Regions from separate parts of the Nocardia sp. NPDC052316 genome, predicted to be linked through region 3. Evidence: riboswitches for the same ligand, from Rfam matches in the RefSeq annotation. Region 3 holds a riboswitch; each other region holds the start of a gene.
What was found. Region 3 has a riboswitch for cobalamin ahead of metE (5-methyltetrahydropteroyltriglutamate--homocysteine S-methyltransferase). Riboswitches for the same ligand answer to the same signal wherever they lie in the genome.
Positions count from the first base shown of each region.

Region 1 (10,334 bases), on a different contig from region 3:
GAATAGATCAGGCAGGCACCGAAGGCGACGAGCAGCACCGGCAGCGGCCGGGCCCGCCGCCAGATCAGCGCTACCGGACCGGCGAGTAGTAGCAGGTACCCGACGAAGTCGAGGGAATTCTCGCCCATTCTCATGTTCGCGAACGTGCCGCCCACGATTTGGAGCGCGGCCACGACCAGCGCCACGCCCCAATCCCAGCCAAGCGAGCTTCGACTCATCATCCCTGCCCTCACTTACAGCAGCCTATTCGGCTTACCCGCGGTTCGGCGTCCGCCTCGCTACGTATTACTCAGGTAACGCTGGAGCGTAGTGCGCCGTACGTACACCGAACGTCGCCGCGCGGCGGATGTGGCAGACCGGCCTGCGGCGGATTCTCGGTGCATGACAGATTCGATCGTGGTCACCCGAGGGTTGACCAAACGCTATGGCGCGCATACCGCGGTGGACGGTGTGAGTATGCGCGTCGCGGCCGGGGAGATCTACGGGTTCCTCGGTCCGAACGGTGCGGGCAAGACGACCACGCTGCGCATGCTGGTCGGGCTGATCCGGCCGAGCGAGGGTGTCGCGACGGTGGCAGGCCACGCGCCGGGTGACCCCGCGGTGGTCCGCCGGATCGGCGTGCTCATCGAGGGGCCCGGCTTCTACCCGTACCTATCCGGGCGGGACAACCTGCGGGTACTCGCGAAGTACCGGGGCATCGGCTACCCAGCGGTGGAGCACGCGCTGGCCAGGGTCGGCCTGGCCGATCGCGCCGATGACAAGTTCCGCACCTACTCACTGGGCATGAAGCAGCGGCTCGGAGTCGGTGCGGCGCTGCTCGGCACGCCGGATCTGCTGATCCTGGATGAGCCGACGAACGGTCTGGACCCGCAGGGCATGGCCGAAATGCGGGAGCTGATCACCACTCTCGCCGGGGACGGGCACACGGTGCTGCTGTCGAGTCACATGCTCAGCGAGGTGCAGGAGATCTGCGACCGGGTTGGCGTGATCGCGCAGGGCAAGCTGCTCGTCGAGTCGACCGTGACCGAACTGCGCGGCGGCTCCTCGCTGCTGCTGCGGGCCGACCCGCTGGAAGTGGCGTTCCCCGCGGTGCGGGCGGTGGTCGGTGAACGCGCCGCGATGCTGACCGCGAGCGGCATCCGGATCGAGACGGGGACCGGCATCGCACCCGCCGTCGCGCGGGCGGTCGTCGAAGCGGGCGCGGACCTGCTTGAACTGCGGATCGACGAAAAGTCCCTGGAAGAAGTGTTTTTCGAGATGACTCAGCTGGAAGTGGCGAAATGACTGTGCGAGACCTGTTGGCGAGTACCAGGGCCGAGGCGCTGCGGCTGCGGAAGTGGCCCGCGTTCTGGATCGTTCTCGGCACCTGGATTCTGCTGAACTTGACCTTCTCCTACCTGTTCAACTATCTCGCCTACACCTCGGGCGAGTCGACCCGCATGTCGAACGGTCTGCCGAAAGATGCGCTGCTGCAACAGATGCTGCCCGCCGCCGTCCCCGCGGTGTTCACCCAGGGCATGGCGATGTTCGGCGGTGCGCTGATGCTGGTGCTCGGGGCGCTGACCACCGGCAGCGGATTCGGCTGGGGCACTTGGAAAACCGTGTTCACCCAGGGCCCGTCGCGGATCAGTGCGGTCGGCGGCGTGGTGGTGAGTCTGGTTGCCGTGGTGATCGGGTTGGTGCTCACCGCGTTCGTGGTGGACGTCGGGGTGGCGGCGCTGATCGGCGCGACCCAGTCGCAGTCGCTCGCGCTGCCGTCGTCGCGTCAGTCGGCGCTCGGGATCCTCACGGGCACCGCGATTCTGGGCATGTGGACGTTGGCGGGCGCGCTGATCGGGGTACTCGCGCGCGGACCCGCGCTGGCCGTCGGTCTCGGGCTGGTCTGGGTGCTGGTGGTGGAGAACCTGCTGCGCGGTGTCGCGGCCATCTTCGCGCCGATCGCGGTGATCACCGATCACCTGCCCGGTACGGCGGCCGGTTCCCTGGCCGGCGCGATGCGGACGGTCGGAGCCGGGACGCCCGGGGTGCTCGACATCCTGACCCGCACCGAAGCATTGATCGTGCTCGGAGGCTACATCGTGGCCTTCGTGGCGGGGACACTCTGGCTGATGCGCAGTCGCGACCTCGTGTGAGCGAGTCTGAACCGAAAGCCGTTGGTGGGCAACCACCAGCGGCTTTCGTATGTCAGCCGAGCACCGAGCGGGCGAGTTGCCCCAGCGCGTCGGCGATCTCCGCCGAGGTCAGGCCCCGGCTGATTTGCTGCTGGTACACCTCCGCCGCCAAGGGCGCGAGGAGCGGATCGACCAGGGCGTCGGGTTCGGGAATCTTGCCTGCCAGCAGCAACGCTCGCACATGGGCGTACCAGAACCCGTACGCGCCGGTCGCGAACCGCGCGCCGCCGGTCTCCGCGCCGAGCACCAAATCCGCGTGTGCGTCCAGTAATTCGACCATCGCGCCGTAGAAGGCGGCCAGTCGTTCGGCGGGCGGCGCACCGGGGCCGAGCGGTGGCGGGCCGCCGAGCAACCGCTCCTGCAGTGCGCGCTCGTGTTCGTCGAGCAAGGCGACGGCGATCGAAGTGGTGTCCGGGTAGCGCCGGTACAGCGTGCCGCGGCCGACGCCTGCCGCCTTGGCGATGTCGTCCATGGTGACGGTGCGCGGGTCGCGGGCGGCGAACAGCTCGGCGGCCGCGGCCAGCACCTTGGCCCGGTTGCGTGCCGCGTCCGCGCGCTCGGGCACGGCTGCTGGGGGCGCTGCTTGCCCGGTGAGCAGATCCCTGTGGCTGGTCATGCCGCTGACTGTACCGGATTTCACGACTAAGTGGACAATGTGTCCGTTTGTCGGTTACGGTCAGGCCGGTCGTCAAGTGGACAACTCGTCCACTTGACGGCAGGGCACTTCGCGGTGCCGACACACGGTCGATGCCCGCATCGACGACACGAACCACAGAGTGAGGTCTGACCATGAGCAACCTGCTGCACCTGGATGCGAGCGCCCGTACCCGTTCGATCAGCCGGGAGCTGAGCGCGGCGTTCGCCGAAGCCTGGCGCGCCGAGAACCCCGGCGGCGGCTATCGCTACCGGGACCTGGCGGCCGAGCCGGTGCCGTTCATCGACGCGGCATGGACCGAGCTGTGCGATGCGGTGCTCGCGCAGGACAGCACCGACCTGGACCGGCTCGGCGAGTTGGTGCGCACACCGGAGCAGGCCGCGGCCTGGGCGATCGTCGAGCCGCTGCTGGCCGAGGTGCTGGCCGCGGACGTCATCCTGATCGGCACCCCGATGTACAACTACTCGATTCCGGCGTCGCTCAAGGCCTGGCTGGACCAGGTGACCTTCCCGCGAATGTCGTTGGGACACCGCCGTTTCGTCGTGGTGAGCGCCCGGGGCGGCGCGTACACACCCGGTGCGCCGAAGGCCGCCTTCGACTATCAGGAGCGGTTCCTGCGCGACTTCTTCGCGGGCCACTTCGCCGTCCGGGACACCGTTTTCGTGCACGCCGAACTGGCCAATGCCAGGCAGGATCCCGCGCTGGCGCACCTGCGCGGTAAGCACGACGAGTCGTACGCGCTGGCCATGGCGACGGCCCGCGCCCTCGCGAAGGAGTACTGACATGAACTGGGTGCTGCTCGGTATCGCGGGCTTGGTGGAGATCGTCTGGTCGCAGAGCATCAAACCGACGGAGAACTTCACCCGCCTGGTGCCGACCGTGATCTGCTTCGTGCTCGGCGCCACCGCGGTGTACCTGCTGTCCAGGGCCATGCAGACCTTGCCCGTCGGTACCGCGTACGCGGTGTTCACCGGAATCGGCGCGGTCGGGGCGATCGGGCTCGGGATCGTTGTCCACAAGGACCCGCTCAGCGCGGGGCGGGTGCTCGCGCTCTCGCTGATCCTGGGCGGGATCGTACTGGCGCGGGTCACCAACCCGGAATAGGCCAGGCTCCGAAGCGTCTGAACCACACCGGGTTTCGGACGGCCGACGGGGACGGAGCGCTGCTGTACCGCGTCGTGAAGGTTGCTAATGCGGCGCTCTAGTCTGACCCCGAGACGTGCGGCGGCGGGCTGGCTAAGCTCGGGGGCTGCATCGAAAATTGCTTACCAGTGAAAGGGATTTAATGCCTACACGTACCGCGCGTACCGCTTGGACCGGTTCTCTGCAGGAGGGGTCCGGGCAGGTCGAGCTGGCCAGCTCCGGGGTCGGCAAGTACGACGTGTCGTTCCCCAAGCGCTCCGCCGACGAGGCCGACGGGACCACCAGCCCCGAGGAGCTCATCGCGGCCGCGCACTCCTCCTGCTACGCGATGGCGCTCTCGGCGCAGATCGGCAATGCGGGCGGCACCCCGGAGAGCCTGGACGTCACCGCCGACGTGACCCTCGGCCCCGACCCTGCCGGTGGCTTCCGGATTTCCGGCATCAAGCTGACCGTCCGCGGCAAGGTCTCCGGTATCGACGCCGATGCCTTCGCCGCCGCGGCGGAGGCGGCCAAGGCGGGCTGCCCGGTCAGCAAGGCGCTCGCGGGCGTCGACCACATCTCGCTCGACGCAGCCCTGGCGTAGTTGTCACTCGCACCGCCACATGGTTTTTCGCACACCGGCGGGTGTGCGAAAAGCCATGGGGTTATGCGATGTTCAGGCCCGGCGAAAGAAGCGACGGGCTTCGGGGTGGTACATCGCCGGGATGGCGACCAGGACCGCGGCGATGTGGATCGCGCGGAACAGGCCGACGGTCGCGGATTCGACGGTGATGTTCGCGAACAGGTCGCCGAACTCGTCGGCGGACAGCAGCGCGGCCAGCGGTTCGATGACCAGTGACAGCAGGCCGATCACGCCGATGCCGAAGGTCAGTACCAGCCGCGCCCAGCGGGCGCCGTGCGTCATCCGGACGGTGACCATCAGCACGACCAGGTAGATGCCGAGCCGCACGGCGAGACCGGTCGCCAGGCCGGCCAGGTCCGCCTCCTGGCGTTCGAGCACAGCGGCGGCCCGAACAATCCCCTCGGCGACTCCGGCGAGCAGTGCGACGGCCATGCCGAGGTAGGCGATACGGATGGCGCGTGGCGGCTGCACGGGCGCACCCGAACGAAGCGATGCGGGCCACAGCGAAAGGGCGGTGTCGGTCATGACACCGACACTGCCCCTCGTCTTCCGGATGTGGATCAGCCTGCGGTAGCGATCGACTCTCGTACCGGAGTATCAGTGCGCGTGGCGAATTCGGTGAGCGCGGCGAAGCCGAGGGCCAGGCAGGCCCACAGCGTCGCGGTCTGGGCCAGCGACGCCACCCGGAACTGCCACAGCAGGGTGGCCGGGAAGTCCGCCTTCACCTCGTCGACGCCGGGCAGCAGGATGTAGCCCACCGCCGTGACGAGGACGAACGCGGCGACCCCGGCGATCAGCCGCAGCATGCCCAACCGCCCGCGCAGCACCTTGTAGACGTACCCGCCCACACCGACCGCCACCAGGCCGAGCAGTACTGCCGCCAACCACAGCAGGGTGCGCTGGTTGATCGTGTCCGGATCACCGACCGCAGGTGGGTTCGCCGGATACTTGAAGAACGGCACCGCGACGACCGCGGCCCAGCCGCCGAGGCCTAGTACGAGTGCGAGTGCCGGCCCGGACAACGTCGTGTGGCGCCGCGCGAAATGCGCGACCGAGGCGAAGATCGCGCCGAGCGCCAGGCCGGCCAGGCCGAGGGCGAGGAACTGTCCCGCCTTCTGCCCGGCGCGGCTGACCAGTGGTTCTTCCTCGTCGCCGTGCGAATGTCCGCCGCTCGCCTCCGGTTCCGCGCCGTGCGGGTGACCCGCGGCGGAACCGGCTTCCTCGATGGCGATGGCGGCGTCGACCTTCGGCTCGCCGACGAAGTAGCCGACCGATGCGGCCAGCAGGCCCGCGATGAGGCCCGCTAGAAGTCCGCGCAGCAGGAGGGTCCTGAGCGAACCGATCAGGGGGAGGGCAGACGATGGAGTCGGCGGGGTGGGTGGACTCAGTGGCACGGCAGTCCCAGCAGGTGGCGTCCGTCGTGCATCAGCTCGTGCAGGTACATCCCGCTGCGCGAGATGACGCCCTGATCGAAACCGACCAGGTACAGGGTGAGCAGTGCGAGAAGAACGACACCTACCGTGACGAGCACAGTGGCGAGTGAATCGGTTGCCCGGCTCGGCGAATGCGCGATAGCCATGCGAGTCCTCCTAGGGATGCGCGTCCCGTCGATGGGGGCGAGAGTGCCGGTGTCTGGCTGTCCGGCACCCAGGGGCTCGATGCATGGAACACAGTGGCGCGACCGCTCCGGAATCTCACCGGATTACCGCATCACCCTCGCGTTTTGTCCTTCGAACTGTGACACCTGGAGGCACCCGACGTCAATATGACCAGCGCGGACCGCGCCCCGTCGTCGGGCGAGTCGCCGGGCAGGTCGGCCCGCCCGGCCATCCTGAACTACGTCAGCTCGCCGGCTTCGCGGCCACGTCGAGAACCACCTCGAATTCGAGCAGCGAGGCACCCGTGGAGACCGGCTTCTGCCGCTCGCCCGCGTGCGCCTCGCGCGCGGGCCCGTCCCGCCAGGCCGCGAACGACTCCTCCGAATCCCACTGGGTGACAACGAAGTACCGGTTCTCGCCGGCGACCGGCCGGAGCAACTGGAAGCCGAGGAAGCCGGGCGAACCCTCGACCGCGTGCGCACGGTGGGCGAACCGCTTCTCCAACTCGGGGCCTGCGCCCTCGGGAACCTCGATCGCGTTGATCTTCACTACAGCCATGGCCTCGACAATACGACCAGCGAGCGGCCACTCGATATGGGCCGTATCGGGGGCAGTGCGCACGCCACGCGCGAGCCCGGCAGAATCGGCGGGGTGTTGCACGACGAAGGCGGAGCGGGGGTACCGATCCTGCTGCTGCACGGGCTGATGGGCAGCGCCCGGACCTGGCACGACCAACTGGACTGGCTGCGCGACTACGGCCACGTCTACACCTTCGATGCCGCGGGCCACGGCAGACCGGCTCCTGCCGAGTTGACCACCGAGGCCTTCGTCGCCGACCTGGCCGCCGCGACCGCGGGCATCGCCGAGCCCATGGTGGTGATCGGGCATTCGATGGGCGCGCTGCACGGCTGGGTCTTCGCCGCGACGCACCCGCAGCGGGTGCGCGCACTGGTGATCGAGGACATCGCCCCGGACTTCACCGGCCGCACGGCGGCGAACTGGGCGGCGATGATCGAGGCGTGGCCGCAGCCGTTTCCGGACGCGGCGGCGGTACTGAAGTTCTTCGGGCCGGTCGCCGGGCGGTACTTCCTGAACTCGTTCGAGCACGGTCCGGACGGCTACCGGCTGCACGGCTCGGTCGCGACCTTCCGCGACATCTCCGAGGAGTGGGGCGGTCGCGACTTCTGGCCGCAGTGGCACGCCATCCGCGTGCCCGCCCTGCTGCTGGAGGGCGAGCACACCATCACCCCGCCCGGCCAGATGCGGCGGATGGCCGAGATCCATCCCGACGCCGAGCACGTACTCGTCGCCGGCGCAGCGCATCTCGTGCACGACGACCAGCCCGAGCACTACCGCGCCGAGGTCGAACGTTTTCTGCGCCGCGTCCTGAACCTCTAGCGCGGCGCACCCGGTCAGGCGCCGATGCCGCCTTCGCCCGCGAGGGCGAACAGGCCATCGACGGTCTGCTCGATCAACCCGTCGACCAGCAGTGAGTCCAGGGCACGGGCCCGCTGGCCCGGGTCGCGCGGCCACGCCAGATCCAGCCGCACCCGTTCCACCGGGCCGGTCGCGCCGCGCAGCACGTCGAGCAGGCGCCCGCGGGCTTGGCGGTCGGTGCCCTCGTATTTCTGTGTGCGGCGCACGATTTCGGAGACCGGACGGCCCGCGGTGACCCACGCGCAGCTCGGCAGCGGGCAGCGCGCGCAGTCCGGTGTGCGGGCGGTGCACACGGTCGCGCCCAGCTCCATCAGCGCGGCCGAGAACACCGCGGCGCGGTCGATCTGTTGCGGCAGTAGGGCTTCGGTCTCCGGCAGGTCGCGCGAGGACGGGTTACCGGCCTCTGCTCGCCCGTGCACGGCACGGGCGACCACCCGGCGCACATTGGTGTCGACCACCGGAACCCGTTGTCCGTAGGCGAAACACGCGACCGCCCGCGCGGTGTATGCCCCGATGCCGGGCAGGCTCAGCAACACCTCGACATCGGCGGGCACCTCGTCGCCGTGCTCGGCCGCGAGCACCCTGGCGCACTCGTGCAGCCGCAGCGCGCGGCGCGGATAGCCGAGCTTGCCCCAGGCGCGCAACACCTCCGCCTGCGAGGAGGCCGCCATCGCCGACGGCACCGGCCAGCGCGCCACCCACTCGCGCCAGATCGGCTCGACCCGGACCACCGGCGTCTGCTGCAGCATGATCTCGCTCATCAGGATCTGCCACGCGGTGACCTCGGCGCGACGCCACGGAAGGTCGCGTGCGGTCTCGGCGTACCAGTCGAGCAACACGTCCGCATCGATGCTGTTCGGTGCTTTCCTCACTGTTCCTGTCCTACTGCTGCCGGTCGGTATTTGCCGACCTGTAACCAAACGAACTGGCTGGTAACACGAGCCTTGTGCACAATGATCGGTATGCCTGATTCCAATCCGGTCAGTGCCTGGAAGTCTTTGCGTGAAGGCAACGACCGTTTCGTCTCCGGTGCGCTGCTGCATCCTAGCCAGGGCGCCAACGACCGAGCCAAGCTCGTCGCCGGCCAGCATCCGTCCGCGATCCTCTTCGGTTGCGGTGACTCGCGAGTCGCCGCCGAGCTGATCTTCGATCAGGGACTCGGCGACATGTTCGTGGTGCGCACCGCGGGCCATGTCGTCGACAGTTCCGTGCTCGGCTCGATCGAGTACGGGGTGCAGGTGCTCGACGTGCCGCTGATCGTGGTGCTCGGCCACGACAGTTGCGGCGCCGTGAAGGCCACCATCGACGCGCTCGACGGCGGTGAGGTGCCCGGCGGATTCATCCGCAGCGTGGTCGAGAAGGTCACGCCGTCCATTCTGATCGGACGCAGGGAGGGCCTGTCCACCGTCGACGAGATGGAGGCCAGGCACGTGGTGGAGACGAGCAGGTTGCTCATGCAGCGGTCGATGATCATCTCGCAGCGGGTGGCGACCGGTGAGCTCGCGATCGCCTGTGTCACATACAGGCTCGCCGAAGGCAAGGTGCAGTTGCAGCGTGTCGTCGGCAACATCGGCGAGCTCGCCTGAGCCGGGGTCGCCGGAGTTTCCCCTGCGTGCGGGCCGGAATCTACTCGCCACGATCACCCATTCCGGACCGACACGCCGCGGGCATGAGTCGCTGCGCCCGATGGTGCCCTTACCGTTGAGGCGTGCTGGAACCGAATGGACCGCTGCCACCGGAGATCTATTGGCGTCGTCGCGCATTGGCGATCGGCGCCCTGGTCGTCGCGCTGGCGCTGGTCATCTGGCTGGTACTGACGGTCTCCCGCGGCGGTGACTCGCCCGGCGACTCGAAGCCCGTCGCGGCAGGCGCGTCGTCCAGCACGACGAGCAAGCCCGCCGATGCCTCGACGACGAAGGCCGCCGAGCCGAGCGAATCCGGCACGCCCGCACCGTCGAGCGTCGGCTCGTCGGCCTCGAACGAGCCTGCCGCGGGGGCGGGTCAGTGCCCGGATCAGTCGCTGGCCATCAAGATCAGCGTGGATCAGCCGACCTATCGGGTCGGCGAGCAGCCGAACTTCCGCATCGTCATCACCAACATTTCCAGCGTGCTGTGCCAGCGCGATATGAACCTGGCGCAGATCCAGGCGTCGGTGCTCTCGCTGGACGGCCAGCGCCGGTTCTGGACGAGTTCGGATTGTTCCCCGGTGGACGAGTCGAACGCGCGCAACCTGAAACCCGGTGAGCAGGCGCTGTTCACGGTGCGCTGGTCGGGCACCACGTCGCAGCCGGGCTGCGTCGGCGAGCGGGTGCCGGTGCCCGCGGGCGCCTATCAGGTCATCGCGCAATTCGGTTCGCTGCACAGTTCGCCGGAGCCGTTCAACCTGACCACCACCTGAGCCGCCGCGAATTCGGTTGGCCCCGTTAAAAATCGGGGGCCACCTCGGTCGCCTCCTTCGTCGCGCGCCGCTTGCGGGTGCCGGTGATGCGGATGGCCGCGCGCACGTCGGCGACCTCGTGGATCTTCATGCCGCCGCGCTTGAGCGGGGCATAGCCCGGCGGCACCAGCGCGGTGGTGAAGCCGAGCCGCTCGGCCTCGGCCAGCCTGCGTTCGAGTCCGGTCACCTTGCGCACCTCGCCGGCCAGCCCGACCTCGCCGAGGATCACCCAGCCCGCCGGAATCGCCACCTCCGAGTTGGCGCTGGCGAT
Region 1 is NZ_JBIUBB010000006.1:3,350-13,683, forward strand. Features, by position in the region: gene ACIHA7_RS27770 (sensor histidine kinase) at 1-218, opposite strand, end outside; gene ACIHA7_RS27775 (ABC transporter ATP-binding protein) at 382-1,284, shown strand; gene ACIHA7_RS27780 (ABC transporter permease) at 1,281-2,132, shown strand; gene ACIHA7_RS27785 (TetR/AcrR family transcriptional regulator) at 2,185-2,787, opposite strand; gene ACIHA7_RS27790 (FMN-dependent NADH-azoreductase) at 2,961-3,608, shown strand; gene ACIHA7_RS27795 (DMT family transporter) at 3,610-3,930, shown strand; gene ACIHA7_RS27800 (OsmC family peroxiredoxin) at 4,112-4,552, shown strand; gene ACIHA7_RS27805 (hypothetical protein) at 4,625-5,116, opposite strand; gene ACIHA7_RS27810 (CbtA family protein) at 5,152-5,985, opposite strand; gene ACIHA7_RS27815 (CbtB-domain containing protein) at 5,976-6,170, opposite strand; cobalamin riboswitch at 6,197-6,362, opposite strand; gene mhuD (mycobilin-forming heme oxygenase MhuD) at 6,433-6,747, opposite strand; gene ACIHA7_RS27825 (alpha/beta fold hydrolase) at 6,841-7,587, shown strand; gene ACIHA7_RS27830 (A/G-specific adenine glycosylase) at 7,602-8,498, opposite strand; gene ACIHA7_RS27835 (carbonic anhydrase) at 8,589-9,212, shown strand; gene ACIHA7_RS27840 (hypothetical protein) at 9,335-10,024, shown strand; gene radA (DNA repair protein RadA) at 10,050-10,334, opposite strand, start outside.
Region 1: it holds a riboswitch for cobalamin, as region 3 does, so the genes downstream of both, ACIHA7_RS27815 (CbtB-domain containing protein) here and metE (5-methyltetrahydropteroyltriglutamate--homocysteine S-methyltransferase) in region 3, are expected to answer to the same signal.

Region 2 (10,334 bases), on a different contig from region 3:
TTCGAGCACCTCGTCGACCAGCGGTGCGATGGTGGGTAGATCGTGGGTGATGACGAGCAGGGTGGTGGTGTCCTTGATTGTGCGCAGTGTGCGCAGCAGTTGTTCGCGGGTCGCTGCGTCCAATCCGGTGGTCGGCTCGTCCAGCACCACGAGTGCGGGTTTGCCGAGCAGTGCCATCGCGAGCAGGACCCGCTGCTGCTGACCGCCGGAGAGCTCATGGGGGAAGCGCCGCTGAAACCCACGGTCAACGGGTAGATCCACTTCACGCAACGCACGGGCGACCGCGTCGGTATCGAATGTGCCGCGCAGGCGGGCGATTTCCCGCAGGGCGGTGCCGATGCGCATGGCCGGATTCAAACCGGTCGCGGGGTCCTGCGGCACATAGCCGACGGTGCGGCCTGCGCCGCCGAGACCGACCGTGCCGGAGGCTGTCAGCCCGGCGGGTAGCGCGCCGAGCACCGCCAACGCGAACGTGGTCTTGCCCGCTCCGGAAGGACCGACCACGGCAAGGCCGTGCCCCGACGGCACACGCAGCGAAATATTGTCCAGTACAACGGTTCCGGCGGCATCGTGAACCGTGAGTCCGTCGACCGTCAGCCCATCGGTGGTCGAGGCCGCCGAAAGGCCCGGCGACGCCGAGCGATTCACCTCGAAGGCCCGGTCGGTGACCATGTTGACCGACACCACCAGCGCCATGATCAACAGCGCCGGCGCGAGCACGGCCCACGGCTGCACGCCGAATCCCGGCCGATTCTCGGTGATCATGAGCGCCCAGTCGGGGGAGGGCGGGCGCAGTCCGAGTCCGAGAAACCCGCTGACCGCGACCATCGAAATGCTCGCCGACATCCGCACTCCCGCATCGGCCAGCACCACCGATCGCAGATTCGGCAGCACCTCGACCGCCGCGAGGCGCCACAGCGGTTCACCTCTGGCGCGGGCCGACTCGACGTACCCGGTGGTGGCGAGTTCCAGCGCGCAGGTGCGAACGATCCGGATGATCCAGGGCACCGAGGCCAGCGTCGCGGTCACCACGATCGCGACCGGCCCGGCGCCGAGCGCGGTCGCGATCACCGCGAGCAGCAGGAACCACGGCACGACGACGATCGCGTCGACCGGGAGCATGATCCAGCGGTCCAGGCCGCGGCGCAGACCCGCGAGTAATCCCAGCCCGAGGCCGAGCGCGTACGCCACGATCAGCACGAACCCGGCGAGCGACAGCAGCGGCAGCCCGCCGTGCAGCACCCGCGACAGCACATCCCGGCCGACCACATCAGTGCCGAAGAGGTGACGCCCCGTCGGCGGCTGGAACGGTGGCGCGACCACCGCGGTCGGCGCGTACGGCGCGAACACCGGACCGAGCAGCACGACGAGCAGCACCAGCACGGTGACCAGCAGCCAGCCGGAGCGAACCCGGCGTAGCGCCCTCATGCGCGCTCCGTCAGGGCCAGCCGGCGAGCCCGCGGGCTCACCAGCAGGGTCAGCAGATCGGCGATCAGGTAGATCGCGATCCCGACGGCGGCCATCAACACCGCGGCCGATTGGACGAAGGGAAAGTCGCGAGCGGAGATGGCGCGCAACAGTTCCTGTGACAGGCCTGGATAGTTGAACAGCGTCTCCACCACCGCGACACCGCCGATCAACCCGACGACCGAACCGGCGAGGGGGTAGATCGACGCCGACACCGCGTTGGGTGCGACGTGCCGCAGCAGCAGCCGCGGGCCGGTGACGCCGTTGAGGCGAGCGGTCCGAATGTAGTTGCCCGCCATGACTTCCGCGGTCTGCGCCCGCACCATCCGCACCGGATGCGGTGCCAGCCCGATCAGCAGACAGGTCACCGGCAGCACCAGGATCTCCGGCCGTTGCCACGCGGTCGCGCCGGTCGGCAGCAGCGAGACGGCGGGCAAGAGGTGCAGCGACAGCGACACCGTCGCCACCAGCAGCACACCGAACACGAAGGACGGCACCGATTCCGCCGCCAGCGCGACGGCGCTGATCACCCGGTCGGTCCGGGTCCCGGCGCGGGCTCCCGCCACCAGTCCGAGCACGATCGCCAGCGGGATCAACAGCGCGGCGGTGAGCAGCGCGAGGGTGACACTGTTGGTCGCGCGGCCGAGCAGCACATCACTCACCGGGCGCCCCGAGATCAGCGAATGGCCGAAATCGCCGTGCAGGAAGGCGAACAGCCACTCGGCGAAGCGCACCGGTGCAGGCCGGTCCAGTCCGAGCTCGGCGCGCAGCGCGGTCAACTGCTCGGGCGTGGGGTCACCGCCGCCGTCGCGGGACAGCAGCACCGTTGCCGCGTCCGAGTCCAGCGCTTCGAACAGGCAGAAAACCACGAGCGCGACGGCGAAGAGCACACCGATCCCACCGCCGACTCGCCGTGCGATATAGGCGATCACGGCGCTGCTACGTCGCCAGCCAGGTGGTGGCGTAGTTGGCCCAGTCGTCGGTGCCGGGCACCCCGTTGCGTACGCCGCGCACGTGATTCTTCGCCGCGTCGGGCCGTTTGGCGAAGCTGTGCAGGATGTACCCGCCCTCGTTCCAGAGTTCTTCCTGGAGTTCCCGATACAGCGCGCGGCGGCGCTGCGGGTCCATCGCGGCGCGGGCCTCGGCGAACTTCGCGTCCCACCCTGGCCGCCGCCAGCCGGTGCCGTTGCTGGGGGAGGCGCTGGTCATGGTCTGGCCGTAGAAGTAGTCGAGACTGTAGTTCCACCAACCGATGTGCGACAGTGCGGCTTTACCGCTGACCTGGGAGAAGTAGGTGTCCGCAGGCACCGATTCGAGCCGGATGTCGATCCCGGCGGCCTTCGCGTGCTCGGCGAACAAGGTCGCGGAGTCGAGCATGCCCGGCGAGCCGTCGGCGGTCGGCAGCGTGACCGTCAGGTTCTCTTTGCCCGCCTCCCGCAACAGCTCTCGCGCGCGCCGCGGGTCGTAGGTCCGCTGTGGCAGACCGTCGTGATAGAACGGTGCGCCCTTGCCGTAGACGTCGTTGCCGAGCTCGGCGTAGCCGTAATACACCGAGTCGACCATGGCCTGACGGTTTACCGCGAGACGCATGGCCTGCCTGACCCGCACATCGTCGAACGGCGGTGTGTCCACGCGCATCTGGAACGCGCCCATCAGGCCGGCGGGCGGGACCACCACGGTGGTACCAGGGTCGCGCTCCAGAGTGCGCGCCTGCAGGTACGAGATCTCGTGCACCACATCGGCTTCGCCGGACAGGAAGGCGTTGACCCTGGCCTCGGTCTCCGCGATCTGGATGATCTCCACCTCGTCGAGCAGGGGGCGACCGTCCCAGTATCGATCGTTGCGCCGCAACAGGGTTCGGTCACCGGGCGACCACCGCGCCAGCGCGAACGGGCCGGTGCCGACCGGCAGCGACGACCCGTCGATGGTGCCGGTACCGTCCTTCACGATGTAGCAATACCAGCCCGCCAGTACCGAACCGAAGTCGGCCAGCGGCGTTTTCATCGTCACCAGCACGCCCAGATCGCCGTCCGCGCGGGTGCGTGACATATCGATGTTGGCGAGATCGCCGGAGGACTTCTTGGCCGGGTCGAGCATCCGCTCGAAACTCCACAGCACGTCCCGGGCCGTCAGCGACGAGCCGTCGCTGAACACCACGCCCCGGCGCAGCGTGATCCGCCACTGACTGCCATCGGCATTGGGCTCCAACGACTCCGCGAGCCGATAGCGCAGCGTCAGATCGTTGTTGTACGCGACAAGCTTGTCCCAGACGTTCTTCGACACCGCGCCACCCGCCGAACTACCGGCCTCGTGCGGGTCGAGCACATCCGCGCTCGCCGAGCGCCCCGCGATCACCGACCGCAGGCGCCCGCCGGGCCGTGGCGGTCCATCCGGGGCCGCCGGGCCGCCGTCGGTGCCGCAACCCGCGAGCAGCCCGCCCATCGCGAGCGCACCCGCACTCCCGAGCAGAAAGGAACGGCGACCGAGCCCGGGCCGCACCGCTGTGTACTTGTCCATTGCCATCCTCGTGGGGTGAGATCCCGTGTACCACGGCGCAGGTATCCTGGCTCCCGGATCAACGCTTCCCGCCGGTCTTCCAGCCTGGGTAGGCCGTGACCATGAATCGGCGGATCGCTCCTCGGTGACAGTTGCGGGACAGCCCCGGATTCGCACCGGTGTTCCCTACGCCGGATTCAGACCATACCGTCTGCGATGCTGGACGCCGACGAGCAGTCGGATTGCGGTACGTTCGGGTATCCGGGGATGCGCGGGCCGGCAACCCTGGATGATGGTCGGATGCTTCCCACCGACCGCCTGACCCAGGCGGACCGTCGCCCAGCGGTGATCGATACGCCCCTCGGCACCGTCGAGTTCTCCGTCACGCTCGCGGCGGACGTGCTACCGGCCGAGTCGAATACCCTATGGCGGTTGGCGAATGGCTCGCATCTGCATCGGTGGCAGCACCGAACCGCTACGGTCGACCTGTTGCTCGGCGGCATCGACGTCAAGCCATGGGACGGCGGCGCACCGGTCCCGGTGTGGGCCGGGATCTGGCAGGTGCAGGCGTGCGCGGAGGTGTCCGGACTGATCGTCTCGGCCGCGCTGACCGACCTGCCCGCCGACGCCTATGGCGGCCAGGACTCCGCCGAATGCCTCGCGGCGGTGAGCGTAGAGAACGAGCACTTCATGGTGTCGATCGGCGGTCCCGATGCGGAGCTGCTCGCCATGCAGGCCGCGGATGGCCGGCTGATGCCCTCCCGCTGGGCGCACCTGGTGCCGACCGGCGTGGCCGACACCACCACCGAATGCGTTGTGCGCTACCCGGATTCGGCCTCGATCGCGTGGCATCTGCCCGGCCTGGCCGCCGGGGAAGCAGCCCGGCTGTGCATCGCGTGTGCCTGGTGTCCCCGCGACGACGAGCGACCGGCCGCCTGGTACGCAGTCGACATCCCGCTCGACACTGCCTATCTTCACCTCGTTGCCGAGCCGACCTGATCGGCGGCATCCAGCACACGTCACTGACCATTCTTTTCGATAAGGCTGCGTGTGGCACGCGTGCGCTCGGCTCGAATGTCATTAGCATTCGATAGGCCATCGAACGGGCGCAGTGTAAATCGAAGCCAAGAAAGGACAGCTATGACGGAGGAATTTCCCCCCGGTTATACGGCGCCGGGCCAGTACCCGCCGCCGGTCCCTGGTTCTCATCGGCGGCCGGGCAAGGGCCTCGCCATTGCCGCGCTGGTGCTGGGCATCCTCGCGCTGCTCACCTTCTGGACCGTGATCGGTGGCATCTTGTTCGGCCTCGCCGGGCTCGTCATCGGCATCATCGCCGCGGCACGGGCTCGCAAGGGAGCGGCCGAGGGTTCCGCCATGGCGATAACGGGCTTGGTGTTGAGCATAATTGCATTGGTCGTGACGGCGATCGCCATCGCGGTCGGTTTCGCGCTTTTCACTTACACCGGCGGTGACGAGTTCACCGACTGTGTGAACGACGCCGGTAACGATCAGTCGAAAATCGATCAGTGCGAACGGGATTGGCAGCAGACGGTGGAGAACAAATTCAGTGTCACCCTCAGTCCGCAGCCGACCAACTGAGGAGTTCGTTCCCTCCTCACCGAGAATTGGTCGCGGCCGAGGACGATCTCGTTGGACAGCTGTGTTGAGCAGTGTGCACGACGCCGACCTGCCGATGAGTGCGTGGCACCACGCCCGCGCTCCGGCAGGCGGCCGAGCCCCGCGTGACTACGGCACCGCGGGTCATTGCGCTCGGTCGGGCGGGTGCGTCTAACTTCCATTGTGAATATCTTCATCCGTGGATAATTGAGCGCGACCATACCTGCCGACCAGTCGGCATCGCCCGGTCGGATAAATTCATTCGGCGTGCTTACCAATTCGGCGCAATTCAAGTGCGCAGTAGGGGTCGACGCAAAGGCGGTGGGGGACTATGGTTGTGACCTACCAGCCCCAGTCCCGAATCAGACTCGACGCCGAGAAGTATTGCGGGGCACCGAAGTCCGCTGCCTGGTCCCAGCAGTCGACCACCTCTGTGTATTTAGGTGGAGTCATGTCCCCATATGTCGAATATTTGGATCGCCGCATCGCATTGGGCACCTTACGAATTCGAGCGGTCGGTATGCATTGGGGTTGATTCACCGCAGCTGAAACATTGTTGCGCACCGTCTCGTTGTCATGAGAATTCCCGCACAATTCGACCAGTCCCTGGCCGTGCGTATTGCGCTGCCCAAGACCACGAGAGAACGACATAAAGGAAAGGAGGTGACAAAAATGACGAAGATGCCTTACATCGAGCCCCTGGTGATCTGCCTGGGCGCGGTCGAGGACCACACCACGATCCTCTTCCGCGGCGTGCCTGATCTGGTGAGCCACGGCAACCTGGTCTAGCCGCACGCAGTGATCGACCCGTGGTCCCCTCCCATCGGCACGTGACGGGGGAGGGGACCACATTTCTCGGCGATTTTGAGAGGTTCCGCCATCATGGACCATTCCCCACTTACCGTGGACTACCTCGGTTGCGCCGGCCGAGCGAGCGTGCCGCGCGACGGGGCCCCCGTCGATTACGCCTGCGTGCCCTTCCTCGCGCGTAGCGTCCCCGTGAGCCCGAATTACTTGCGGCAGTGGACAAGAGCGGGAACACACCCGACTGCGCTACCCGCGCACACGGCTGATCGAGCCTATCTCGCGCTGGGCGGCACCCTCACCGGAGTCCTGGACGAGGCTCTCACCGAACGGATTACCGCCACGCTCCGGAGCGGACGGTACGCCGAGCTGGCCGAGCTACCGGGCGACCTGGTCGGTTGCCTCGTCACCGCCGATCGAGTCTTCCTGTTCCGCAGCCTGTTCACCCGGGACACCCTGTTCTACCAGCAGTCCGGCCACACGCTGGCCTGGTCCAGCGATCCCGCCGACCTCGTCCCCGACGACCTCGACCGGCTGGACCGGGAAACCCTCTGGCGAATCTGCCGTGGGGACAGCATCTTCGCCTATCCCGAGCTGGGATTGCTGCGCCCCGGCCACCTGCTGGTGTTCGACGGTGTCTCCACCGAGGTCGTCCAGTACGACCGGATCAGGCCGAAGCCGCTGCCGCGCGGCAGCACCGCGCGGGATTACGCGGAGCGGGCCTGGGAACTCCTCCTCGCCGCGACCCGCCCATACGCGCAGGCCGGTCCCGTCGGACTACTGCTGAGCGGCGGCATGGATTCCTCGGCCGTGGCCGCCGCGCTGGCCGCCAACGGCGCCGACGTCACCGCCTACCACCTGGGCACCGACGACCCGCTCGCCGACGAGTCCGAGTACGCCCGCGCGGTGTGCCGGCATCTGTCCATCCCGTTCGTGCCGATCATGACCGACACCGGTGCCGGGCACGTGAACGAGGACTGGCAATTCTCCCACCCGTACAACCACACCGGGTTTCGCTGGTTGGAGCAGATCGTGCAGCGGGTCCACCAGGACGGCATCGCACTGCTCACCTGGGGTCGCGACGGTGACCTGCTGTTCAGTCCGGCCCCGAATTACGGCGTGCGTGATGTGCTGTGGGGGCGGCTGAGCTTGTCGGAGAAGCGCCTGATGTTGCGGGGCCTGCTCTGTTCACGCTGGACGGTGACAGATCTGCTGAAGAGCGTCCGTCGCTCGTATTCGCTGGCGATCGATGCCGCGGCCTTCGGCGATTACACCCGGCGCCCTGACTTTCTCGTTCCCATGCCGAATGTGCGGTTCGAGTTGCCCGATCCGGAATTCGTGCCCGAGGAACAGACCACCGATCTGGCCCTGGCCTGGCCGCACGGCGTTCAGTTCTGCTCGCCGATGGCCGATCGGGCACTGTACGAGCTGATGACCGGCATGCCGGTGGCGTACCGGTGTATCTCCTACGGCGGACGCAACATCAACAAACCGGTGCAGCGGTTGATGCTCGAAGATCGGCTGCCGCCGTTGATTTGGCGGCGGCACGGCCGGTTGTGGCTGGGTTCGCCGCACGAGAACTACTGCCTGAACCACCCGCAGGTGCTCGCCGCGCTACTCGGGCCCGACTCCCTGCTTGCTCGGCTGAACATCGTCGACCCGGCGCAGGTCGTCGCCGTCCTCGGCCACCCATTGTCGACCCGCCGCCATGCGCAGAGCCTCATCTGCTCGGCCATGACCGAACTATTCCTGCGCAGTCTGGAAAGCCGGACCGCACATCCGGTGAGGAGCTGATCACCATGCCACTGCTGCAACTCGGCGAGGACGCCATCCTGGACACCACCGACGGCGTCGGCGTCATCATGGACTCCGGGGCGGGGGTCTACTTCGAACTCAATCCCGTTGCCACGCTGATGGTTCAGGCCGCGATGAGCTGCGACACCGTCGAAGACGCGGTCCGCGAGCTCGAGCAGCACATCGATGCGAGCGCCGAGACCTTGCGCGCCGGCCTCGGCAAACTGGTCGACCAGCTCGCCGAACACCGGCTCCTCGCGCGAACGGATGCCGCCAAATGACCGAGCTGGCACGTCAATTGGAGTCCATGCTGTCCGATATCGATGGCGTACCGGTGCCGCCGCGCCCGTCGTATCGGCTCCGCGGCTACGCGGTGCGCAGCACTTGGCGGGCGCTACGCCTGCTCGGTACACAGGGGTGGGGACCGGCTCATCGCTACCTGCGTGACCTGCGGCCCGGACCAGGCTGGCAGGCGTGTGCCGAACTGGCTCCGGCGGAGGCGATCCGGCTTGTCCGCCGCGAAATCCTGTTCAGCCAACTGGTTTTACGCACACTGCAGCCGAACGGGCTCTGTCTGCCGCGGTCGTTCTCACTGGGAACGTATCTTTCGGCCATCGGACTACCGGCTGAAGTCATCGTCGCGCGCGAGCGGACGTCCACCAACCCCAGCTATTCCTTCCACTCGTGGACAGAGCTGTACGGCGAGGTGCTCAACGACAGCCAAGACGTCACCGTGGGGTTCTCGGTGCTGCAACGGGTTTCGGCCCGAGCATTCAGCGGTTGACCATCGCTCTGAAGTCACCCCGGTTGACGAACCAACCCCGGTGCGCGGTCAGTTCACCGGTGCGCGGCGTTCGAGGAGAACAGTGTCGTGCCAGACATCGTCGAGTCGTGCGACGCGTTCGCGGATGCCGACGGTGCGATACCCGGCGCTGTGGTGCAGAGCAAGTGCGGTGCGGTTCTCGGTGAAGATCGAGCACTGCAATGTCCACAGGCCCGCGGCGTCGGCGGCGGTGACCTGCTTGTGCAGCAACGCTTTTCCCACGCCGCGACCGCGGTATTCCGCGCCGACGTAGACCGAGGTCTCCGCGACGCCGGAGTAGTGCGCCCGCGTGGAGGCCGGGCTCGCGGTGGCCCACCCGACGACCTCGCCGTCGAGCTCGGCGACCCAGCGGTGGTCGGGCAGCCAGTGGGATTCGAGGCTGGTGCGGCTCGGCACGGTGGTCTCGAAGGTGGCCAGGCCGGTGGCGATGCCTTCGGCGTAGATGCGACGCACGGCGGTCCAGTCCGCGGCCCGCATGGCGCGCACGGTGACATCGGCGGGCACGTCGTCGGGGCAGCAGGGGCGCGGCGCGAGCAAACCCATGACGGCGTCGGCGGCGTGCGGTAGCCCGGAGCAGCAGGCCTGGTTGACGGTGACGATGGTGGCCGTGCCCTCCTTGTGCAGGTGCACGAAGCCGACGTCGGCGAGTTTGCGGACGTGATGGGAGGTCGTGGACTGGCTGGTGCCGAGGATCTCGGTCAGCGCGCCGACGGTGATGCCCTTCGGTGTGGTCGCCACCGCGTGCAGGAGTCGCACCCGCACCGGCTCGGCCAGGCAGGCGAACCACTCGGCGTAGGTGGCGGCCTCGCTCGGCGGCAGGACCTGAGCTTGCGGCAGTGCGATGGGCATGCCACCGAGTATATCGATGTGCATCGATGGTTGCATTCATCGACCGTGGTCGATACTGTCGCGATTAATCGATACGGATCGATGGAAGCGAGAAGGTCATGAGTACTCTCCCTGTTGTTGTCGTCGGAGCGGGCCCGAGCGGGCTGGCCGCGGCCGCCGAACTCACCGTCCGCGGACTGCCCGTGCTGGTGCTCGAACGGGGCGCGCACGCCGGGGCGGCGGTCGGCGAGTGGAACCATGTGCGGCTGTTCTCCCGATGGGGAGAGCTCATCGCACCGGCAGCGCGGACGCTGTTGGCAGCCGACGGTTGGCGGGAGCCGAACCCGGACTCGTATCCGACCGGTGCCGAATGGGTCGAGCAGTACCTGCGTCCGCTCGGTGTCGCCCTGGGCGACCGGGTGCGGTTCGAGGCCGAGGTGATCGGTGTGGCCCGGCGTGGCCGCGACCGGGTGGTGGACGCCGGGCGCGACAGCGAGCCGCTGAC
Region 2 is NZ_JBIUBB010000007.1:334,223-344,556, reverse strand. Features, by position in the region: gene ACIHA7_RS33110 (ATP-binding cassette domain-containing protein) at 1-1,428, opposite strand, end outside; gene ACIHA7_RS33105 (ABC transporter permease) at 1,425-2,399, opposite strand; gene ACIHA7_RS33100 (ABC transporter substrate-binding protein) at 2,407-3,984, opposite strand; cobalamin riboswitch at 4,003-4,207, opposite strand; gene ACIHA7_RS33095 (hypothetical protein) at 4,264-4,962, shown strand; gene ACIHA7_RS33090 (DUF4190 domain-containing protein) at 5,104-5,562, shown strand; gene ACIHA7_RS33085 (asparagine synthase-related protein) at 6,463-8,178, shown strand; gene ACIHA7_RS33080 (PqqD family protein) at 8,184-8,459, shown strand; gene ACIHA7_RS33075 (lasso peptide biosynthesis protein) at 8,456-8,962, shown strand; gene ACIHA7_RS33070 (helix-turn-helix domain-containing GNAT family N-acetyltransferase) at 9,011-9,850, opposite strand; gene ACIHA7_RS33065 (NAD(P)-binding domain-containing protein) at 9,949-10,334, shown strand, end outside.
Region 2: it holds a riboswitch for cobalamin, as region 3 does, so the genes downstream of both, ACIHA7_RS33100 (ABC transporter substrate-binding protein) here and metE (5-methyltetrahydropteroyltriglutamate--homocysteine S-methyltransferase) in region 3, are expected to answer to the same signal.

Region 3 (10,334 bases):
AGTGTCTTGCACGCCACACAAATCAAGTGGAGGATCTGTCTCCGCTTCGTGTTATCGTCGATACGAAGATCGACAAGGTCTTCGACGAGCGCAGTCCCCACCGGGATTGCGGGATTGCGGAAGCCAGAGGGAAGGGCCGAATCGATCCACCGACTGTTGACAGGTTCCGACTGTTCAGTACATGCTGAACACATCGCACAAGCGGTGCCTGTCAAGAGTCGGTGGGAAGTAAGCGACAACCGTCGCTGTTGTCCCCATCGAAGGCTCATGTTCGATCGGAAAGCCCATGACTGTTCTGGATCTACAGAGATCGGCGGGAGTTAGCACCAGCAGCTACTTCATGCCGTGGGTAGGCCCATACCCCGCGCTCCAGGTGGCGCCGACGTCGGCGCGGTTCGAGCAGATGATGGCGTACCTGCGCGGCGACCGGGCTATCGCCCAGCTGATCCGCTTCGCGCTGGTCGGTGGGTTCAGCAATATCGCCTACGTACTGCTGTTCTTCGCGATGCACGGCGTCGGCTCGCTGCTCGCCAACGTGGTCGGCTCGATCGTCAGCACCGTGATCGCCAACGAGTTGCACCGGCAACTCACCTTCCACGCCAGCGGCCGAGTCGGCTGGTTCACCGCACAGTGGGAAGGCGGCGGTCTGGCACTCGTCGGACTCGCCATCACCACCGCGTGCCTGGCCGCACTGGACGTCTGGGCGCCTACCATCGGCGGACCGGCAGAGGCCACCGCCATCCTCGGCATCACCGCAGCCGTCGGCGGCATGCGCTTCCTGGCCCTACGCGGTTTGGTCTTCTGAACCTCGTCGAGTGAGGGGAATCAGCCCCGGTTCCGAACTATTCGGAGCCGGGGCTGATTTGTCTGTCCGGCGCTAGCCCGAGTTCTCGGCGAGGCGGGCCAGCAGGCGCTTGTGCACCGACGGCGGCAGCATGTCGACCACGTCGCCGCCGAAGGACGCCACCTCCTTGACCAGCGAGCTGGACAGGAAGCTGAAGGTGGGGTTGGTCGCGATGAAGAAGGTGTCGACGCCGGAGAGCTTCCGGTTCATCTGGGCCATCTGCAGCTCGTAGCCGAAGTCGGTCGCGTCGCGCAGGCCCTTCACGATGGCTGTGACGCCCTGCTGTTTGGCGAAGTCCACCAGCAGGCCGTACCACGACTCCACGCGGACATTGGGCAGATGAGCGGTCGCCTCGCGCAGCATCTCCATGCGCTCGTCGACGCTGAACATGCCCTGCTTGTTCTTGTTGATCATGACGGTGACAACGACCTCGTCGAACTGGGCCGCGGCCCGGTTGAAGACGTCGATGTGACCGTGGGTCACGGGGTCGAAGGACCCGGGGCACAATGCTCCTGCCATGGTCAGACGCTATCGTGCGGCACCGGCGGGCACCACAGAGGGTGCACAAGACCACATCGCTAGTCGAAAGTCGCCATCTCGATGCGCGTTTCGCCGTACTTGCGCGGCTTCATCGCCGAATAGCCAACGGGCCATTCGATTTCCGGCGATCGGCTGGACCGCTCCACCACGACGAGGGCGTCCGGCCGCAGCCAGCCACCGGCCAGCGCCCGCAGGTCGGCGAGCACGGCGTCGGCGTCGACCGCATAGGGCGGATCGGACAGCACCAGATCGAACTCGCCCGCACCGCCCAGTTGGAGCACGCTCGCCACCGTGCCGACGCGCAGCTCGGCGCCGGGCAGCCCGAGGTCGGCGATGTTGCCGCGCAGCACCGCGGCCGCCTTGCGATCGGACTCGACCAGCAGTGCGTGCGCCGCACCACGGGACAACGCCTCCAGTCCGAGCGCGCCCGACCCGGCGTACAGGTCGAGCACTCGGACGCCGTCGAAATCGATCCGCGCGTCGAGCGCGCTGAACAGCGCCTCCCGCACCCGGTCGGAGGTCGGGCGGGTGCCGGCCGGCGGCACCCGCAGCCGCCGCCCGCCCGCCGTTCCGGCGACGATCCGCGTCATTCGACCGAGGACTCGCGCACGGCCAGCTCGATCAGCAGATCGCCACCCTCGACCTGCTGCACCGGGCCGATCGCAACCCGGCCGACGGTGCCTGCCCGCGGCGCGGTGATCGCGGCCTCCATCTTCATGGCCTCGATGGTGCCGACGGTGTCCCCGGCCGCGATCGCGTCGCCTTCGGACACCGCCAAGGTCACCACGCCGGCGAACGGCGCGGCGATATGACCCGCGTTGCCCTTGTCGGCCTTCTCCGCGGCCGGGACCTCGCTGGCGATCGACCGGTCACGCACGGCGACGGGCCGCAACTGACCGTTGAGGATGCACATGACCGTGCGGATGCCGCGCTCGTCCGGCTCGGAGATGGCCTCCAAGCCGATGAGCAGGGTGACACCCTTCTCCAGCTGCACCCGGTGTTCCTCTCCTTGGCGCAGCCCGTAGAAGAACTGGTTCGCCGACAGACCCATGGTGTCGCCGTACTTTTCCCGGTGCGCGTTGAACTCGGCGGTGGGCCCGGGGAAGAGCAGCCGGTTCAGCGTCGAACGGCGCTGGTCCGAGCTGCCCGCCAGCCCGGCCTCGTCCTCGGCGGTGAGCGGAGTCTCCGGCTTCGCCTCGCCGCGCCCGGCCAGCGCCCGGCTGCGGAACGGTTCCGGCCAGCCGCCCGCCGGGGTACCGAGTTCGCCACGCAGGAAACCGATTACCGAGTCGGGGATGTCGTAGCGGCCGGGGTCGGCGGCGAAATCCTCGATGTCGACGCCGGTGCCGACCAGGGCCAATGCCAAGTCGCCGACCACCTTCGACGAGGGGGTCACCTTCACCAGGCGGCCCAGCAGCCGGTCCGCCGCCGCGTACTTCGCTTCTACTTCCTCGAACCGATCACCGAGGCCGAGGGCGATGGCCTGCTGGCGCAGGTTCGACAGCTGACCGCCGGGGATCTCGTGGGTGTAGACCCGGCCGGTCGGGGCGGGCAGCCCGGACTCGAAGGGCGCGTACACCTTTCGCAGCGCTTCCCAGTAAGGCTCCAGATCGCACACGTGCTGCAGGTTCAGGCCGGTGTCGTACTCGCTGTGCGCCGCGGCCGCGACGATCGCGGAAAGCGCAGGCTGACTGGTGGTTCCGGCCATCGCGGCGCTGGCGCCGTCCACCGCGTCCGCGCCCGCCTGCCAGGCGGCCAGGTAGGTGGCCAGCTGCCCGCCGGGGGTGTCGTGGGTGTGCACGTGCACCGGCAGGTCGAAGTTGCTGCGCAGCGCGGTGACCAGGGTGGCGGCCGCGGGGGCGCGCAGCAGCCCGGCCATGTCCTTGATCGCGAGCACGTGTGCGCCCGCGTCCACCATCTGCTCGGCCAGCTTGAGGTAGTAGTCCAGGGTGTAGAGCGTTTCGTCCGGGTTGGACAGGTCGCCGGTGTAGCTCATCGCGACTTCCGCGATGGCCGTGCCGGTTTCGCGCACCGCGTCGATGGCCGGGCGCATCTGGTCGACATTGTTGAGCGCGTCGAAGATGCGGAAGATGTCGATGCCGGTGGCGGTCGCCTCGGAGACGAACGCGCGGGTCACCTTTTCCGGGTAGGGCGTGTAGCCGACGGTGTTGCGACCGCGCAGCAGCATCTGCAGGCAGATGTTCGGCACCGCCTCGCGCAGCGCGGCGAGGCGCTCCCACGGGTCCTCGTACAGAAAGCGCAGCGCCACATCGTAAGTCGCGCCGCCCCAGGCCTCGATGGACAGCAGCTGCGGGGTCAGCCTGGCCACGTGCCCGGCGACGCCGAGCAGGCCGTTGGTGCGCACCCGGGTGGCCAGCAGGGACTGGTGCGCATCACGGAAGGTGGTATCGGTGACGCCGACCGCCTTCTGCGCGCGCAGATCCTGCGCGAACCCCTCCGGGCCGAGGCGGAGCAGGCGCTGCCGGGAGCCGTCCGGCGGCGCGACGGTCAGGTCGATCGGGGGCAGCTTGTCGTGCGGATACACCGTCGTCGGCCGCTCGCCGTGCGGCTTGTTGACGGTGATGTCGGCCAGGTAGGTGAGGATCTTGGTGCCGCGGTCGGCCGAGCCACGCTGGTTGAGCAGCTGCGGGCGCTCGTCGATGAACGAGGTGGTGACCCGGCCCGCCTGGAAGTCCGGGTCGTCGAGCACCGCGAGCAGGAACGGAATGTTGGTGGTGACGCCGCGAATTCGGAATTCGGCCAGCGCACGCTGGGCCCGCGACACCGCGGCGCCGAAGTCGCGGCCGCGGCAGGTGAGCTTCACCAGCATCGAGTCGAAGTAGGCGCCGATCTCGGCGCCGAGGTTGGCACCGCCGTCGAGCCGGATGCCCGCGCCGCCCGGGGTCCGGTAGGCGGTGATCCGGCCGGTGTCGGGGCGGAAGCCGTTGGCCGGGTCCTCGGTGGTGATCCGGCACTGCATCGCGGCGCCGCGGATGCTGACGGTCTCCTGGCTGAGGCCGAGCTGTTCGAGGGTCTCGCCCGCCGCGATGCGCAGCTGCGCCTGCACCAGGTCGACGTCGGTGATCTCTTCGGTCACCGTGTGCTCGACCTGGATGCGCGGGTTCATCTCGATGAAGACGTGGTTGCCGCGCTCGTCGAGCAGGAACTCGACGGTGCCTGCACAGCTGTAGCCGATCTCCTTGGCGAAGGCCACCGCGTCGGCGCAGATGCGGTCGCGCAGTGCGGGATCCAGGTTCGGCGCGGGCGCAAGCTCGATCACCTTCTGGTGCCTGCGCTGCACCGAACAGTCGCGCTCGAACAGGTGCATCACATTGCCCTGCTGGTCGGCCAGGATCTGCACCTCGATGTGGCGCGGGTTCACCACGGCCTGCTCGAGGAAGACGGTGGGATCGCCGAACGCCGACTCGGCCTCGCGCGACGCGGCCTCGATGGACTCGCGCAAGTGCTCGGCGTCGGCGACCCGGCGCATGCCGCGACCGCCGCCACCGGCTACCGCCTTGACGAAGATCGGGTAGTCCAATTCCGCTGCCGCGGCGAGCAACTCGTCCACATCGGCGGACGGCGCGCTGGACCGCAGCACCGGCAGCCCGGCGGCCTTGGCCGCCGCGATGGCCCGCGCCTTGTTGCCCGCGAGCTCGAGCACCTCGGCGGACGGGCCGATGAAGGTGATGCCCTCGCGGGCGCAGGCCGCCGCCAGGTCCGGGTTCTCGGACAGGAAGCCGTAGCCCGGGTAGACGGCGTCGGCGCCCGCCGACTTGGCCGCATCGACGATCGCGTCGATCGAGAGGTACGCCCGGACCGGGTGCCCCTGTTCACCGATCTGGTAGGACTCGGCCGCCTTCGTTCGATGGACCGAGTTGCGGTCCTCGTACGGGAAGACGGCCACCGTCCCAACGCCGAGCTCGTAGGCCGCGCGGAAGGCCCTGATGGCGATCTCGCCCCGATTGGCAACCAAGACTTTCGTGAACATTGGCCTAAGGTACCCGGACCGACCCGCCGCACAGACACGGAAGGGCACTTCGCAAGCATCTTCACAACGCCGTCCGGCGGCGTTGCGAAGATGCGTTCATCCGCGCGTCACACTGTCAGATCCAGTGCATCGTGCGATGGCGCAGCCCACCGCGGAACTGGCCGACGGCGAGGCCGATCATCAGTCCGCGCTCCTCGGCGACCAATCCGCGAGTGAATGGCAGACGAATCATGCGTAACAAGACTTCGGGCAGGTGAATTTCCGGCAACCCATTGTTCGGAAATTCCGCATTCAGCCGGGCGAGGCCGATGCCGCGGCTGCGTCCCTGCCGATATCCGGGACGGAAGCCCTGCCGGTATCGATAGGCGACGAGCGCCTCCGGCAGATATCCGAGACGGTATCCCTCGCGATGCGCGCGCCAGCCGAATTCGAGATCCTCGTTGGCGGCGTAACTGATGTCCTGGCCGCCCAGCTTCCGATACACCTGTGCCTGGCAGGCCATGCTGGTCCCGATGATCACAGGTGCATAAACGCCGGTCGGCTGGAATTTGTCGGGTGTCGGGATGTTGGCGACCTGGCGCGGGTTGGCCGCGTTGAGCGAATCACCTTCGACCGCAGAGCAAATGAGGTCGTAGCCCTCGTCCAGGAACTCGACCATGCGGCTGACCCAATTGGGATGCGCCTGGTCGTCGTGGTCGCAGAACAACAGGATCGTGCCGCTGGCGTTCGCCGCACCGACATTGCGGGCAAATGCCGCACCGGAGGTCCCCGACGCGTCCACATGCCGTAGTTCGAGGCGTCCTTGTAGCGGATGAGTTTCGATATGGAGTTTCACATCGATCGGGGATCCGTTGTCGGCTATCACGACATCGAATTCCCCCCTATAATCTTGACGCGTCAAGGCGCCCAGTTGGACATCGAGTAGATCCAGGCCGTCGGCCGTCCCGATGTAGGTTGGAATGACGATCGATACCGACCGTTCAGTCACCACGCGTACTCCTGCAATCGTTTTCCCCACGCGGGAGCCCTCCCCCCGAGGGGACAACCTTAAACGCATTCCGGAAAGGGCGGCTACACCCAAGTTTCGTGGGCTTCCTCACAGACTTGGTCAAATGACCAAACGGTGATGGGCAAATGATGGACGACCGCCGCGCCCCCGCCCGCCCGTCCACCACCCCGCCACGCACCCTATGCTCGTAGGTGCAGCTGGTTCACTGCGGCGCGTACGAGATGGAGCCCCGTCGTCGCGCAGCGGAGTCGAGTTCGACCGCCCGACAGGGTGGCCGGGCGAGAGGGAACCCGGTGGAAATCCGGGACTGTCCCGCAGCGGTGAGCAGGAACGACCGCCGTCACACGCACTGGGCACGACGCCCGGGAAGCGACGGCCAGTAGGTCGGCCGAGAGGCCGGTGCCTGTGAGTCCGAAGACCTGCCAGCCGTGTCGGATACGCCGTATCCGGCGGCCACCGCCTCGTGGATCTGGGCGCGCGGTTCTACCAGTACTGATATGTCGGGCTCTAGTTTGTCGAATCTCCCGGCGTATCCCGGTAACCGCGCAGCCCGTATGGCGTTGGCTTACGACTTCGTCGTTCGCCAAAGGGCGCTGCGTGCATGATCGCTCGCTGCGCTCGCGAATGGCACCAGCACTGGAGAGACAACGTGACTGTTGTAAATCAGACACCGTTCACCGCAACGGTTCTCGGGCTACCTAGGGTCGGACCGCGGCGAGAGCTCAAGCGGGCCACCGAGGCCTACTGGGCGGGCAAGATCGACGCCGACCAGCTGCACGCCGTCGCGCGCGAGCTGCGCCACGCCCAACTCACCGAATTACAAGCGGCAGGCCTGGATTCGATCCCGGTGGGCACCTTCTCGTACTACGACCAGGTGCTCGACACCGCACAGCTGCTCGGCGCACTGCCGCAGCGGGTCGCCGGGATCGCCGATCCGCTGGATCGGTACTTCGCCGCCGCCCGCGGCACCGACACGGTGGAACCACTGGAGATGACCAAGTGGTTCGACACCAACTACCACTATCTGGTGCCGGAAATCGGCCAGGACACCGTGTTTTCGCTGAACCCGGCCAAACTGCTGGACGAGGTGCGTGAGGCGGTCGAGCTCGGCGCGAACGCGCGCCCGGTGGTGGTCGGGCCGATCACCTTCCTGAAGCTGGCCAAGGCCACCGGCGGTGCGCCATTGGACCGGCTAGCCGAGCTCGTCCCGCTGTACCGCGAGTTGCTGCGACTGCTGGCCGAGGCAGGGGCCGGCTGGGTGCAGATCGATGAGCCGGTGCTGGTCACCGACCTCACCGAGGACGAAATCGACCTGGTGCGTAGCACTTACACCGAACTGTCCGCGGCCGCGCAGCGACCCGCGATCCTGGTGGCGACCTACTTCGGTCATCCCGACGCGGCACTGACCGCGCTGGCCGGCACCGACATCGAGGGCATCGCGCTCGACTTCACCGCAGGCACCAGCGTCGCCGATGTGGCGGGCGTCACCGCCCTGGCGGGCAAGCTGCTGGTGGCCGGGGTGGTCGACGGCCGCAACGTGTGGCGGGCCGATCTCGACCAGGCACTGTCCACCCTGGGCACCCTGCTGGGAAGCGCGGCGGCGGTGGCTGTTTCGACCTCGTGCTCGCTGCTGCACGTGCCCTACACGCTCGCCGCGGAAACCGGGCTGGACGACCGGCTGCGGTCCTGGCTGGCGTTCGGCACGGAGAAGGTGGCCGAGGTCCGGCTGCTGGCGACCGCGCTGACCGAAGGCACCGAGGCGATCAGCGCCGAATTGGCCGACGTGCGTGCGGCATTGGCGACGCGCCGGTCCGATCCCCGGCTGAACGACGCACAGGTTCGAGCCAGGCTGGCGGCGCTCGGACCGGACGCGAGCAGGCGCGCGCCCGCGGAGGAGCGTCGTGCGCTGCAACAGCAACGGCTGCAACTGCCGCCGCTGCCGACCACGACCATCGGCTCGTACCCGCAGACCTCGGCGATCCGGTTGGCCAGGGCCGCGTTCCGCAAGGGCGAGATCGACGAGGCCGAGTACATCCGCCGGATGCGCGCCGAGGTCGCCGATGTGATTGCGCTGCAAGAGCAGCTGGGCCTGGACGTGCTGGTGCACGGCGAGCCGGAGCGCAACGACATGGTGCAGTACTTCGCCGAACAGCTCGACGGCTTCGCCGCCACCGAGCAGGGCTGGGTGCAGTCCTACGGTTCGCGCTGCGTGCGACCGCCGATCCTGTTCGGCGACGTGACGCGGCCCGCGCCGATGACCGTCGACTGGATCAGCTACGCGCAGTCGCTCACCGACAAGCCGGTGAAGGGCATGCTCACCGGCCCGGTCACCATCCTCGCCTGGTCGTTCGTGCGCGACGATCAGCCGCTCGGTGATTCGGCGCGGCAGGTGGCGCTGGCCATCCGGGACGAGACGGTGGATCTGCAGTCCGCGGGTATCCGCATCATCCAGGTCGACGAGCCCGCGCTGCGCGAGTTGCTGCCGCTGCGCAAGGTCGACCAGCAGGCCTACCTCGACTGGTCGGTGCAGGCCTTCCGGATCGCCACCTCCGGCGTCTCGGACGCCACCCAGGTGCACACCCACCTGTGCTACTCGGAGTTCGGCGAGGTGATCGACGCGATCGCCGGGCTGGACGCCGACGTGACCTCGATCGAGGCGGCGCGCTCGCGGATGGAGGTGCTCGACGACCTCAACGCGGCGGGCTTCGATCTGGGTGTCGGGCCAGGTGTGTACGACATCCACTCGCCCCGGGTGCCGAGCGTGGAAGAGATCACCACCTCGTTGCGCGCGGCGCTGAAAGCGGTTCCCGCCGAGCGGCTGTGGGTGAATCCCGACTGCGGATTGAAGACCCGCGGGCAGGCCGAGGTGGCGGCGTCACTGCGGAACATGGTGGCCGCCGCGACGGCTGTGCGCTGATCGTCCCGGCTCATTGAGGTTCGGCCCCCTTCGTGTTGCGCGGAGGGGGCCGAACCGAGACCTTGTTTATGACTGACCGGTCATTCATAATCGGATCATGCCCAAGAAAGTCGACCGCGTCGCCCGTCGAGCCGAGATTCTCGACGCCGCGGTGCGCGTGTTCGCCCGCAAGGGCTTCGCCACCTCGCGCATCGAGGATGTCGCCGCCGAGGCGGGTATCGCCAAGGGCAGCGTGTATCTGTACTTCGACAGTCGAGATGCGTTGCTGGCCGGGGTTTTCCAGAGCTACGCCGAGAGCAGCGGGCAGGTGCTTGCCGAGCTCGGCGACGGCGCCGCGCTGGATCGGCTGACCGGACTCATCCGCGGGACGGTCGAGATGCTCGCCGCGCACCCCGACCATGCACGCGTTCTGCTGGACGTCTGGGCGTCGAATCCACCGCTCGATATGGCGGCGGTGTATCGCGAATATCGCTCGGCCATCGCGGATCTGCTGCGGCAGGCACAGGCCGATGGCGAGCTGCGACCCGGCATCGGCGAGCGGCATGCCGCCGTCGTCGTCGGCGCCATCGAGGGATGTCTCGTCCAGGCCTTGGTCGATCCGCAGTTGCCGCTGCGCGAACTGGCCGACCCGATAGTGCAGATCTGCGTGGAAGGTATCCGTCGATGAATCTTACGGATCGTTTGATCGCCCCGAACGCTACGCGCGGCGAAGTCGCCGTGGGCTTCGGCGCGGCATTCGGCGGTGCCGCACTGGCTTTCGGGTTGGCACGGCACGCCGAGCTGTCGTGGCTCGGCGTCGCCGTCGTCACGCTGGTCGCCTTCGACCTGTTCGGCGGCGCGGTCGTCAACGCCACCGATTCGGCGAAACGCTGGTATCACCGACCGGACCGAACCAGCCTGCACCATCTCGGCTTCGTCGCCATCCACGTCCAGCCGTTCCTGCTCGCCCTGGTGGTTCCCGGCTTCACCTGGCTCGCCGCCACCATCATCTACGCCTCGGCCCTCACCGGAGCCGTCCTCGTCACGGCCGCCC
Region 3 is NZ_JBIUBB010000008.1:95,326-105,659, forward strand. Features, by position in the region: gene ACIHA7_RS35080 (GtrA family protein) at 287-805, shown strand; gene coaD (pantetheine-phosphate adenylyltransferase) at 878-1,363, opposite strand; gene rsmD (16S rRNA (guanine(966)-N(2))-methyltransferase RsmD) at 1,423-1,974, opposite strand; gene ACIHA7_RS35095 (pyruvate carboxylase) at 1,971-5,375, opposite strand; gene ACIHA7_RS35100 (glycosyltransferase) at 5,491-6,366, opposite strand; cobalamin riboswitch at 6,666-6,805, shown strand; gene metE (5-methyltetrahydropteroyltriglutamate--homocysteine S-methyltransferase) at 6,986-9,301, shown strand; gene ACIHA7_RS35110 (TetR/AcrR family transcriptional regulator) at 9,399-9,968, shown strand; gene ACIHA7_RS35115 (hypothetical protein) at 9,965-10,334, shown strand, end outside.